3 regions of the Arthrobacter sp. NPDC093125 genome follow, and region 3 is predicted to be linked to each of the others. Evidence: riboswitches for the same ligand, from Rfam matches in the RefSeq annotation. Region 3 holds a riboswitch; each other region holds the start of a gene.
The links. A riboswitch is a leader RNA that binds a small molecule or an ion and turns the genes downstream of it on or off. The one in region 3 is predicted to bind cyclic di-AMP.
Positions count from the first base shown of each region.

Region 1: linked by a shared signal. The riboswitch ahead of ACIP9X_RS18630 (M23 family metallopeptidase) and the one ahead of ACIP9X_RS02600 (hypothetical protein) in region 3 are both predicted to bind cyclic di-AMP.
Region 2: linked by a shared signal. The riboswitch ahead of ACIP9X_RS13870 (M23 family metallopeptidase) and the one ahead of ACIP9X_RS02600 (hypothetical protein) in region 3 are both predicted to bind cyclic di-AMP.

Region 1 is NZ_JBIVOQ010000014.1:36,757-40,954, forward strand. Features, by position in the region: gene ACIP9X_RS18625 (hypothetical protein) at 193-624, shown strand; cyclic di-AMP (ydaO/yuaA leader) riboswitch at 917-1,091, shown strand; gene ACIP9X_RS18630 (M23 family metallopeptidase) at 1,097-1,927, shown strand; gene ACIP9X_RS18635 (benzoate/H(+) symporter BenE family transporter) at 2,206-3,498, opposite strand; gene catA (catechol 1,2-dioxygenase) at 3,608-4,198, opposite strand, start outside.
Region 2 is NZ_JBIVOQ010000006.1:216,554-220,751, forward strand. Features, by position in the region: gene ACIP9X_RS13870 (M23 family metallopeptidase) at 1-808, opposite strand, end outside; cyclic di-AMP (ydaO/yuaA leader) riboswitch at 813-1,057, opposite strand; gene ACIP9X_RS13875 (metal-dependent transcriptional regulator) at 1,201-1,896, opposite strand; gene serC (phosphoserine transaminase) at 2,234-3,364, shown strand; gene ACIP9X_RS13885 (MFS transporter) at 3,443-4,198, opposite strand, start outside.
Region 3 is NZ_JBIVOQ010000001.1:560,811-565,008, forward strand. Features, by position in the region: gene ACIP9X_RS02595 (GTP pyrophosphokinase family protein) at 184-1,290, shown strand; cyclic di-AMP (ydaO/yuaA leader) riboswitch at 1,447-1,643, shown strand; gene ACIP9X_RS02600 (hypothetical protein) at 1,647-2,459, shown strand; gene bioB (biotin synthase BioB) at 2,716-3,741, shown strand; gene ACIP9X_RS02610 (adenosylmethionine--8-amino-7-oxononanoate transaminase) at 3,962-4,198, shown strand, end outside.

The DNA of each region.
Region 1 (4,198 bases), on a different contig from region 3:
GTTGAAGATAGATGCCGTCGACGCGCGCAGGCCGTCTGATACTCCCCGACCTGAGCCAGTCACCTCGGCCGCTAAGGCATACAGCCATCAGCGCCCGAGGTCGCCTGACGACATCGCATGTTAGCCTGCCGGCATGCTGACGGGCCACCCAGTCACTGCCACCGCGTGCGGGTTTATGGACCGAAGCTGGAGATGCGAGACTCTGCGTCAGAGTTCGAAGTCTTCATCCGCATACTGCCCGTTGAGCTGCAGACAACGGGCGCTCAGGCCTTCATCCAGGAACTATTCGCGTGGAGAACGGCCCTCGTGCGGGACTGCCAGCAGCTGCCGGAGCTTCCTCCCGAAGCTGACCGCTCCTCTGCGGAAATCAAGGCCCTGCGCATGAGGACCGACGCGTTCGTGGAGTATCTGGATGACTGGCTACATGTGCCCGACCGTGAGCTCGGCGACTACTCCGAGCAGATGAGGAAAGGAATGGATCCGCCGTTGGCCGGACATCGATCCGGAGCTGCACCTGAAGCCTCAGTTAGGTGGCACCAGCACTGGGTCGTAGGCACGGATCCAGCGGCGGCAACCGCCGGAGCTGGCACCGTCAGTATCTCTCGCCGGTCGCGTCCACGGTAAGGCCGCGCAATGCGGCGTGGCTTGCCCAGAAGAAGAAACTACCTTGGGACGGGACTATAGCAAGTCCAAAATCCGCGAGCAGGAGGGGTGCGGGGCGGGTTGCTACGGTTTGGCGGGGCAGTGCATTACTCGCCAGGGACCGGGCTAGTTACTAAATCACGCCCTCATCCACAATAGCGACGCGCGCAGGACTCAGTAACGAATTTGTAACATAAAGCTTTTCTTGCTTACATGGGAGGTAGCCATACCCTCACGTGGTATGCGTGTACCCGCTTCGCCAAACCCCGCCGGCGGTACATGAACCCTTATCTCTAGGCGGGGGCGGAAGACCCACGAATGACGCCTTTGGGCGTCTTGGGGTGAAGCCTGGCCCTGTCATTGCATGCCCGTGAGGCGCGTGTCAGGGGAGGCCGGACAGTCCACTCGTCCGAATCCGACAGCTAATTTCGCCGGCGTCGAGAGGATCTACGCTTTGCCTTCCCACGACAACCACGGCCCACGCCGTGCCATTTTCTCGAGTACATCCGGCAAGGGCCGCCGCCGGGCAGCCTCATCCCCAATGCCGACGCTGCGGGGCCGCGGCCAACAGCTGGCTGTTGCGGCGGCAGTGACCGGAATGATTGGCATGACGGTGCTCACCACGGCTCACGCCGCGCCAGCCGGGATCTCGACGGCGCGCGAAGTTCGCGCCGAGGCGGCCGCCGCCCCCGCCGCCCAGCCGTCCCTGGCGGCGGAGGCAGGATCGTCGCTTGTTTTTGATCGGCCCCAGGTCGAGTCCTCCCCGGCGCCGAAAGCGGCACCGAAAGCGGCACCGAAAGCGGCGTCCAAACCGGCGCGGAAAGCGGCACCGAAAGCGGCGTCCAAACCGGCACGGAAAGCGGCACCGAAATCCGCCCGGGTTTCCGCGCCTTCGGCAGGCCTACGGGCGCCGCTCGCCTCTGTGAACGTGAGTTCGCCATTTGGGCTCCGCGGCAATCCCCTGACCGGGGCCGCCGGCGAAATGCATACCGGGCTTGATCTCGCAGGGGCATGCAACACGCCCGTGTTGGCTGCAGCTGCGGGAAAGGTAACGGAGGCAGGCTGGAGCCCGTACGGTGGCGGAAACCGGATTGTAGTTGACCACGGCAAGGGCCTGAAGACCACATACAACCACCTTGCCAGCATCGGCGTTTCGAAGGGTCAAGCCCTGGGCAAGGGTAGTCGGATAGGCGCTGTCGGAACCACCGGTAACTCCACTGGCTGCCATCTTCACTTTGAAGTGATGGTCAAGGACCGGACCGTCAACCCCGCCGCTTACCTCTAGGGCAATGACACTAGGACCTGTCAGCATTTGCTGAAAGTTCTGCTTAGTTTGAGTAACGGGTTCATCGAAACCGTCCACCGCAACCGGCAGCACCCCTACGCGGAGAAGCTCCTCGCCTCCGTGCCCGGGTCACCCGGCTTGACCCTCGACCAACCGCCGCTATACAACCGCCGGAGCAAGATGGCCCGTCCCGGCGCAGGAATGCTGCGCCGAAACGGGCCAGTTGTGGTGCCGCTGGGGCAATCCCCTGACTTCGTAAAAACGCACCGGTCCGCGTTTTACGATCCTGCATGGTCCGGACGCTCCAGCAGCCGTGAGGCGGCGTATCCGATGACCAGGCCCCAGAAGGCCGAGTGGATGTTGAACAGATCCAGGCCGGAGATGGTCACCACGAAGGTCACCAGCGCGCCCAGGGTGAAGGTGGTGGAGAATGCGGTCACGAACGCCTGCTGGAGTGCCCGCAGCATCGCGATTCCGCCCAGGACCAGGACGAATTCCTTGGGCGTGGCCAGCATCAGCCTGGTCAGGGTGGGAGCCAGCGCCGCGCAGGCCAGTGCGAGGCAGCCGTAGGTCACCGCTGCGGTGTACTGGCGCTCTTTGGCTCCCGACGACGTCAACAAGGCGTTGGTGGGGCCGGTCACGCAGGCCGATACGGCACCTAAGCCGGCGTTCAGTACGGAGAACGCGCCGGACACAATCGCAAAAACGTTGACGGGCGGCCGGTGCCCGGCGGCGCGGAGCACGGCGATGCCCTGGCCGTTCTGGACGAACAGCACTGTCAGCGCCAGGGGAACCACGAGCTCCAGTTGCGCGGCCCAGGTGAACACGGGAGGGGTGAACACCGGGGCGGCCAGGAGCGGCCCCGGCCCGCGGGGAACGAATTGCCCGCTGACGGCCACCGCCAGGCATCCTGCCACCAGCGTGCCGAGGACCGGGGGAAGGAACTTTCCCAGGCCCGGAACGGCGGTCAGGAGGAGGAAGGCGCCCACCATCGGGGCGGCAATGGCCGGATTGGCCTGGCTTGAGGAAACGATGTCCGTGCCGAAGCGGAGGAAGACGGCGGCAACCATGGCCATGACGATCGGCATGGGAATTGTGGCCATGATCCGCCGGACCACCCCGGTTGCGCCCAGGGCCAGGATGAGCAGGCCGGCCGTGAAGAACGTGCCCACCACTTCCGGGAAGGACAGATGCTGCAGCGACGGCCCCAGCAGCACCGTGCCGGGAATGGACCAGGCAAACCCCAGCGGCTGCCGGTAGAGGAGCGACATGATGAGCGTCGCGGCGCCGCCGGAGAACAGGATGCCGAAAACCCACGAGGCGAGCTGGTCCTGGGTCAGCCCGCCGGCCGCGCCGACGGCCAGGGTGACGGCGATGGGCCCGGACGCGGTGAAGACCAATCCGATGGCGCCGTTGGACAGGTAGGGCAGGTCCACGTCGCGAAGGAACCGGCGGGGTCCGGGCGGACGGTGCCCGGGCCGTTCCAGGAGCGGTTGCTGCAATGGCGCGGGCGTCGGCGCGGGTGTGGTCCAGGGATGGATTGGGGCTGGGTCCTGGCGGGAACTGGGCATCCTGGCTCCTGGCTGCGGGGTAGAAAAGGCAGGCGCCCCGGAGTTACCGCTCCGGGGCGCCTGGCGTTGCCGGGCTCAAGCCCGGCATCAGACAAGAAGGGGCAAGGACCTACTTGGTCTGGCCTTCCTTCGCGAGGATGTAGTTGTAGACAACTTCCTCGCCGGTTCCGCCGTCCGTGCGCGGTCGCGGGTCGAGCATCAGTTCGGGCTTGACGGCCGATGCGATGTCGTCCGCGTTGTGCGGGTCGCCCGGGAAGTAGAGCTGCTGGGTGACGGGCTGGTAGCCGGGTGCCGAGACCTTGATGTGGATGTGGGCCGGACGCCAGGCGTGCCAGCCGGCCGCCTCGATGAGCTGGCCGCAGGCGCCGTCGGTGGGAATCTGGTACGGCGCGGGGCGCATCGTGTTGATCTCGAAGCGGCCCTGGTCATCTGCCTTGACCGTGGCGCGGAAGAGCCATTCGGGCAGGCCCGGCGCGTACTGCGAATAGAAGCCGGCGGCATCGGCGTGCCAGATCTCCACCTGTGCGTTTTGGAGGGCGTTGCCGTTGGTGTCCGTGAACTGGCCGGTGAAGCGCAGGGGGGTGCCCTCTTCGCCGTCACGCATCTGGACGGTTGCCGGCGTAGGCAGCTCGGGGGATCCGGGCACGTAGTAGGGCCCCTCGATGGTGCCCTTGGTGCCGGGGCGCTCCTGGGAGTTGAC
Region 2 (4,198 bases), on a different contig from region 3:
CAACGACGTCTCCGTTGACCATCACCTCGAAGTGGAGGTGGCAGCCAGTGGAAGCGCCGGTGGTCCCGCTAAGTGCCACCGCTTCGCCCCGGCTGACCTTCTGGCCTACCCGGACGCTCGATGACGACAAATGGTTGTACGTGGTTTCCAGGCCGTTGCCGTGGTCGATGACCACCCTGTTGCCGCCTCCGTACGGGTGCCAGCCGGCAAAAGTGACCTTGCCGCTCGCGGCAGCAAACACCTGCGTTCCGCACTGGGCAGCGAAGTCCTGGCCGCGGTGGAATTCTCCCGCGCCTCCGGTGATCGGGCTCACGCGGTAGCCGAAGGGGGAAGACTTGACCATGGTCTCCAGCGGGAGGCCGAGGCTGCCGGCTGAGGCCGCGCGGCTGATGCTGCCGGCGGACTGGGCACTGAGGAGCTGCTTGAGCTTTCCTTCGGGGTCGCCGGCCGTCGCTACGGAGGTGCGGCTGAAGTCGATCTTGGCTGCTGCCTCGGCTGAAACCTCAGGCTGGGCGGTAGCCGCTGCCGCATTGGCTGGCGCACTGCCCTGGTCCGGCGTCGCCATGACGGGGCTGGTGGCGGGGACCGTGACGGTCAGCAGGAGGCCCGTGGCGGCCAGCGCTACACCGGCTTTCTGGCCCATGCCGCTGGCGGCGGCAAAGTCTGTGACCTGACGGAAGGGGCCGCGGCGCCTGCGCGCTTCGCGCTGCGCGTCGCGGGGTCGCTCGACGGCGACGGCTACGGGCGTGCGCGGCTCCGCTGCGGGGCCCGTCGCGCGGCGGCGGCCCCGGGCATTCTGCATGGTCAAGAACTGTTCCTCTCTGGAAAGCCTGCGAAGTTAGCTGTCGGATTCGGGCCAGAGAGATCATTGGCCCGGTCCGCCATGGCAAGCTTTTCGGCACAGGGGTATCCCAGGAGATTCCAGCTGTGGAAAGTGGCTTGCCGCTGCGGACTTCACCCCAAGGCCGTTCATGAACGGCCGGTTGTGGTTCCCCCGCCTCTGCCAGAAGGTGTTTCGAGCTACTGATCCGCTGGCAGAGTTCGGCTCCGGATCAGGTAACGCTTTAGTATCGGCGCTGCCGTTTAACTATAGGCGATTAAAGCTTGCAGTAATAATTCCGTTATCTTCATTGTGCAAAACTCGTGGGTCGTCCTGCCAACTGATGTCGGACATCTGGTCTGCGTGGTCAACCATGACGGTCAGCCCACCTGGACAAACACATGCGCGGCCACTTCCGGCGGGAGTTCAAGGGCACCCTCGATGCCGGGGACCCGCACGGAGATGTACTCGCCGACGCGCTCCAGGGAGACTGTGGCACCGGGCCGGATACCGCCCTCGTCCAGCTGCAGCAGCAGTTCCGGCTCTACCTGGATCGGCTCCGCCAGCCTGCTGACGGTGACCCGGGAGTCCGGGGCATAGCGGGCCATTGCTTCGAGCAGATTCATGGCGCCGTCGGTGAATGCCCGTGACGGCTCGCCGCCAAGTGCAGCCAGCCCGGGAATCGGGTTTCCATACGGCGACTCGGTGGGGTGGTCCAGCAGTTCGTAGATCCTGCGCTCCACGCGCTCACTCATCACGTGTTCCCACCGGCAGGCCTCGTCATGGACATAGGCCCAGTCCAGGCCGATCACGTCGGCGAGGAGCCGCTCGGCCAGGCGGTGCTTCCGCATGACCTCCGTGGCCCGCTTCCGGCCTGTTTCCGTCAGCTCCAGGTGACGGTCGCCGGAGACCACCACCAGCCCGTCGCGCTCCATCCTGCCGACGGTCTGTGAAACAGTGGGGCCAGAATGGCGGAGGCGTTCGGCGATGCGGGCCCGGAGCGCCACGATGTTCTCTTCTTCAAGCTCCAAAATGGTCCGAAGATACATCTCCGTGGTATCGATCAGATCCGTCATTCAGCTCAGCTCCTCGAGCACAGTACTTGCGTCCGTCCCACCGTATCGCGGGCCCACCGTCCGGCGTTGCGGCGTCCGGCACCGCGGCCGCAAATCGGCGGCGGCGCACACCGGCGTTCCGCCCGTACGTCCTCTAAAAGCTTAGCCTATTTTGAATTACTCCAGATAATTTGTCTCACGGCAGGGCCGTCTCAATGACTGGACTGTGACGGCGGAGTTTCCGCGGATTTCAGCGTCTCAGGCAGAATAAAAGGGGCCTTCGCGGGCAGCCAAGTCTGGCCGCAGGTCATCGATCCCCCCGCTGAACTTCATGTCCATGCCGAAAATTGGAGCCACTGTGAGCGACACCAGCATCACTATCCCAGCAAACCTCCTGCCAAAGGATGGACGGTTCGGCGCCGGACCCTCCAAGGTTAGGCCGGAGCAGGTTGAAGCACTGTCCGCCGTGTCCACGACGCTCTTGGGCACGTCCCACCGCCAGGCTCCTGTCAAGAACCTGGTCGGCTCCGTACGTGAGGGCCTGAGCACGTTCTTCCGCGCTCCTGAAGGCTACGAGGTGATCCTCGGAGTCGGGGGCTCGACGGCTTTCTGGGATGTGGCGAGCTTTGGCCTGGTGGAGCAGAAAGCCCAGCACCTCTCCTTCGGCGAGTTCGGTTCAAAATTTGCCGCAGCCACCAACAAGGCGCCGTTCCTTTCCGACTCCTCCATCATCAAGTCTGAACCGGGAACATGCCCCGCACCCCAGGCTGAGGCGGGCGTTGACGTCTACGCGTGGCCGCAGAACGAAACCTCCACCGGCGTTGCCGCCCCCGTCCAGCGGGTGGCCGGCGCCGATGCCGGTTCGCTCGTCCTCGTGGACGCAACCTCAGCTGCGGGCGGCCTGGATGTTGACGTCTCCCAGACGGACGTCTATTACTTCGCGCCGCAGAAGAACTTCGCTTCCGACGGCGGGCTATGGCTGGGGCTCTTCTCCCCCGCCGCGCTGGATCGGGCCGCCCGGGTCAAGGCCAGCGGCCGCTGGATCCCCGACTTCCTGGACCTGCAGACGGCGATCGACAACTCCAAGCTGAACCAGACCTACAACACACCGGCACTGGCCACCCTTGTGACCCTCGACGCCCAGGTGCAGTGGCTCAATGCCAATGGCGGCCTGGACTTCGCTGCCCGCCGTACCGCCGACTCCGCGGGCCGCATCTACAAGTGGGCCGAAGCGTCGGAATTCGCCACCCCGTTCGTCACGAATGCAGCCGAACGCTCGAACGTTATCGCCACGATCGACTTCGATGACTCCATTGACGCCGCCGCCGTCGCCAAGATCCTGCGGGCCAACGGCATCGTGGACACCGAGCCCTACCGGAAGCTCGGACGCAACCAGCTCCGCATCGCCACCTTCGTTGCCATCGAGCCGTCGGACGTCTCCGCACTGCTGGACTGCATCGACTACGTGGTGGGCGAGCTGAAAAAGTAGGGTCCCTAAATTCACCAGCGCCGGTTTGACCAGGTGATGCGATCAGAGGTCACCGTGCTGCTGGTGACGCTGACAGCGTCAGCGTTCGACGGCGTCGTCCGGGCTTGCGTCCCGGGCGGCGCCGTCCGCTGTTAAGCCGGCTGTTCCGCCCGCTGGAGCGGCGCCCGCCCTCGAGACGACCGTGAACCGCGGCAGCCCCCGTGGCGGCCGGCTCACCCGGAGCCGCAGCATCCTTGCCCGGATGACCCACACCAGGCCGATGGCTGCGGCTACCAGGCCTGACCCGGCCGCCACCGACATGGCCCAGCGGGGGCCGGCAACGTTGGCCACCCAGCCGACCAGGGGCGCACCGATGGGGGTGCCGCCCATGAAGATCGCCATGTAGAGGGCCATGACGCGGCCGCGCATTACGGCGTCCGTGGTTGCCTGCACATAGCCGTTGGCGCTCGTAAGCATGGTCAGCGCGAAGAGGCCCACGGGCACCAGCGCAGCGCCGAACCAGAAGTAGTTGGGTGCCAGGGCCGCCAGCCCGGAGGCCAGGCCGAAACCTGCAGCGGCACCGAAGATGATGCGGAGCCGCGGCCTGCTGCGTCGGGCGGACAGCAGCGCACCTGCTACGGAGCCCAGGGCCATGATGGAGTTCATCAGCCCGAAGGCCTTCGCATCCAGGCCGAATTCGGTGCCAACCATCGCCGCTATGAACAGGACGAAGTTGAGTCCCAGCGTGCCCACGATGAAGATGGCCACCAGGACCACCACGATGTCAGGGCGGAAGCGAACGTAGCGAAGGCCCTCGCGGATCCGGCCTTTCCCTCCGGCTGCCCGGGGCAGGGA
Region 3 (4,198 bases):
CCGAGCCTAACAGTGAGCTGGCTCCCATCGGCGGAAAGCCGGACCCGCTGTGGCGCGTGCGCAGGCCGCTGCCGTAAGATGCACCCCGCTGCCGGTTCGGTGCACGCCGCTTTTGGGCATGGAAGTGTGCTGCCTGCCGGCGTCACATCCCCGGCTGTCACACGCCCTTGATAGTTTGGAGCCATGGCAAGCAACTGGGACCGGCTGGACGTCAGCCAGCGCGAGTCCGTGCAGGAGAACGTGGAGCTCTACGAGCGTGTCCGGCCGGCCCTGAAGCTTGTCACCCGCGAGGTCCTGCTGATGCTGCGGACCATGCTCAAGGATACGGAGGTCACCCCTCTGTTCGTCACCGGCCGGACAAAGACGGTGGAGTCATTCCGGGAGAAAATCTCGCGGACCGAGGAGCCGCTCGAACCGGACGGGCCGCGCCTGCTGAAGTTCCCCGACCCCTTCCGCACCCTCAACGACATGGTGGGCGTCCGCGTGATCACCAAGCTGCCGACGGAAAACGCCGCCGTGGCCAACATCATCAAGCGCCAGCGCCAGCTCTTCGACTGCCGCGGGGACCGCGAGAAGGACATCGGCTCCATTGAGTCCGGAACATACGGCTACTCCAGCCGGCACCTGATTCTGCGGACCATCCAAAACGACGTGGTCAAGGAATACCAGCAGGTCTTCAACCCTGAGGTTCAGCCGAACGGCAGCTATTTCTTCGAGTGCCAGATCCGCACCGTCTTTGCGCACGCGTGGAGTGAGATCGAACACGATATCCGCTTCAAGGCGGAGGACCCGCGCGCCTGGACGCCCCATTTCGACCGGCAGTTCACGGCCACGGCCGCCATGCTGGAAACGGTGGAGACCGCCTTCGCTGACCTGCACGAGCGCTATGAGGAGGTCCGCAGCTACTGGGACATGGACGGCGAGGGCGCGGCCCAGCTCACGCCCAACCGCATCCGTGACGTGTGGCGCGCACTGCTGCCGCACGTGGACCGGAAAGTGGACGATGACTGGGGATGGGCGGCTGAGCTCATGGCTGCCCACGGCCTCAACCAGACCGTGCAACTGGCCGGTCTGCTCAGCGCCAACCGGATCACCGAGGTCCGCAAGGCCCTGGACCACCGCTACTCCCCCGGTCCGGACCGGCTGCTGGATGACCTGCTGCTGTGGCAGTACGGCACGAGGCACATCGACCTCACCGCAGAAGCGCCCGACGTCGTTCCGCACCCGCGGCGCGACAGCCTCCTGCGGCGGCTGAAGCAGATCGAACGCTACCGGCAGACCAAGAAGTAGAGCCGGCCGCGGCGCGGCGGACTCCACCTCCCGACGCACCCCTACCCGGCGCAACCTGAGATCGCTCGCACAACACGCCCCTGTTACCCAAATGTGACTTTTGCTCCAGGCTCCCGTACGGTAGAAGACGTGCCTTCCTCACCGAGGAAGGCATTCCCGCGCTGATTGCCTAACTCTGCCGCAGCCTCGGGATCCGATCGCAGACCTTTCCGGCAGAGACGGGGAAACCAATTTTCGGCCCGCTCGAAGCGGGCCTTGGGGTGAAGCCGCGCAGATCCTGATTCCTCAGGCCGCGGCCGGGTGTCTCCCATCCGAATCCGACAGCTCACCTCGCAGGCATCGGGAGAGGCTCCTTCATGTCTTCACGCATTACCCCTGCCCGCCGCGCAGCGGCCGGCCGTTCAAACCCGTTCGCTTCCGCATCGCGCGCAGTCACGGCAAATGCCGGAGGACTGGGACGCAAGGCTGCCGTGGTCCTCGCGGCATCGGGGCTCGCCTTCACCGGGACCATGGCCGCGAATGCCGCCAACGCCCCGGCCCAGAAGGCCGCCGCCCCCGCCTCAGCTCCCGAGGCTGCCAGCCAGTCGCAGGCCCCGCTGAGCGCCAGCTCCAGCGTCAGCATCGCCTACGAGCGCCCGGCCGTGAAGTCCACGCCGGCCCCCGTTGTCAAGGCACCCGTCGTTGTGGAGAAGCCGGCTGCGCCTGCGGCTCCCAGGGTTGCTGCAGCGCCGAAGGCTGCTGCCGCCGCCCCCGCCGCTGCTCCGGCACCCGCGGCCGCGCCCGCGCCGAAGGTCACGGTCAAGTCCGCACCGGCACCGGCAAAGGCCCCCGCGCCCGCAGCCGCCGGCGGCATCAACGCCTCCATGGTCGCCGCGGCCTACGCCCAGGTCGGCATCAGCCAGGACTGCACCGCCATGGTGGAGAAGGCACTGGGCGCCTCGGGCATCCGTGTTGGCGACCTCGCCCCCATGCAGTTCATGAACTACGGCAAGGTCGTCTCCACGCCCCAGCCCGGCGACATGATTGTCCAGTCCGGCCACGTAGCCATCTTCGTCGGAAACGGCAAGGCGCTCAGCGGCGGCATGAACGGCGTGAACGAGACCATCGTTCACCCGCTGTCCTGGCTCACCGCAACCGGTCCGGTCACCTTTGTGCGGCCCGCAGCCTAACCGCGACTAAGCAAGACCGCGCACCTGAATAAGGTGCGCTCACAGAGCCGGCGTTGCGCTGCCTTGGGGGCAGCGGAGCGCCGGCTTTTTGCTGCCCTATGCACGTTTTGCCTTCCCTCGACGGCGGGGACAGCTTCCATATCCCGTCAAACTTCCGCCCTGCCTCCTTGTAGAAACCCTCCAAAATGGCGCCCCGATTTGGAAACTAGCGTCTGTTTGAGAGAGATCCGCACCTACAAGGCAAGGAACAAAATCAATGACGATTCAGGCAGACCCGCCCGTGACCCGCTACGAAATCCTCGAGACCGCCCGGCAACAGGTCCTCGAGGAGGGCGTGGGACTGAGCGAAAGCCAGCTGGTCGAGGTTCTCCGCCTTCCGGACGATGCACTTCCCGCAGCCCTCCAGCTGGCCCACGAAGTCCGGCTCAAGCACTGCGGCGAGGATGTCGAGGTGGAGGGCATCATCTCGATCAAGACCGGCGGCTGCCCCGAGGACTGCCACTTCTGCAGCCAGTCAGGCCTGTTCGACTCCCCTGTCCGCGGCGTCTGGCTGGACATTCCTGAACTCGTCAAGGCAGCCAAGGAAACCGCAGCCACCGGCGCCACCGAGTTCTGCATCGTCGCCGCCGTCCGTGGCCCCGACATCAAACTCATGAACCAGATCAAGTTCGCGATCGACCGCATCAACCAAGCTGTCGACATCAACATCGCCTGCTCGCTGGGGATGCTCACCCAGCGGCAGGTCGACCAGCTGGCCGAGTGGGGGGTCCACCGCTACAACCACAACCTCGAAACGGCACGCAGCTACTTCCCCGAAGTCGTCACGACCCACACTTACGAGGAGCGCCTCGAGACCTGCAACATGGTCAAGGCGGCCGGCATGGAACTGTGCTGCGGCGCCCTCATCGGGATGGGCGAAACCCTTGAACAGCGGGCCGAACTCGCCGCCCAGCTCGCCGCCCTGGAACCCCACGAGGTGCCGCTCAACTTCCTGAATCCGCGCCCGGGGACCCCGCTCGAGAACCAGGAGATCATGGACGGCAAGGACGCCCTGCGCGCCATCGCCGCGTTCCGGCTCGCCATGCCCCGCACCGTGCTCCGCTACGCCGGCGGACGCGAACTCACCCTCGGCGACCTCGGCACGAGGGACGGGCTGCTCGGCGGCATCAACGCCGTCATCGTCGGCAACTACCTCACCACGCTGGGCCGTCCCGCCACGGCTGACCTCAACTTGCTCGTGGAGCTGAACATGCCCATCAAGGAATTCCAGAAGTCGCTGTGAACGGGGTTTCAACAGGCTCATCCAGTGCGAAGTTTTGCGGGCACTGCGGGGACCCGGCCGACGGCGGCAGCGTCCCGCCGTCGTCCGGGCACCGCCGCTGCGGTGAGTTGCTGGCGCTGGAGCCGCCGCGGTACTGCCCCGACTGCCGCAGGCGGATGAAAGTCCAGGTGACACCGCTGGGCTGGCAGGCGGAGTGCTCGCGGCACGGGGTGCTCGTCCCATGAGGCCGGGCTCAACGCAGGCGGGTCTGATCCAGCGCGACCGCGAGCGCCTGTGGCACCCCTATGCGCCCGCGTCCCCGGACCTTCCGCTGTGGGAAGTGGAGGCGGCCGACGGCGTGCGGCTGCGGCTCCGCGGTGAAGACGGCGAGTGCCATGAGGTCGTGGATGCGATGTCATCCTGGTGGTCGGCGATCCACGGGTACCGCCACCCGGTGCTCGATGCCGCCGCCAAGCGG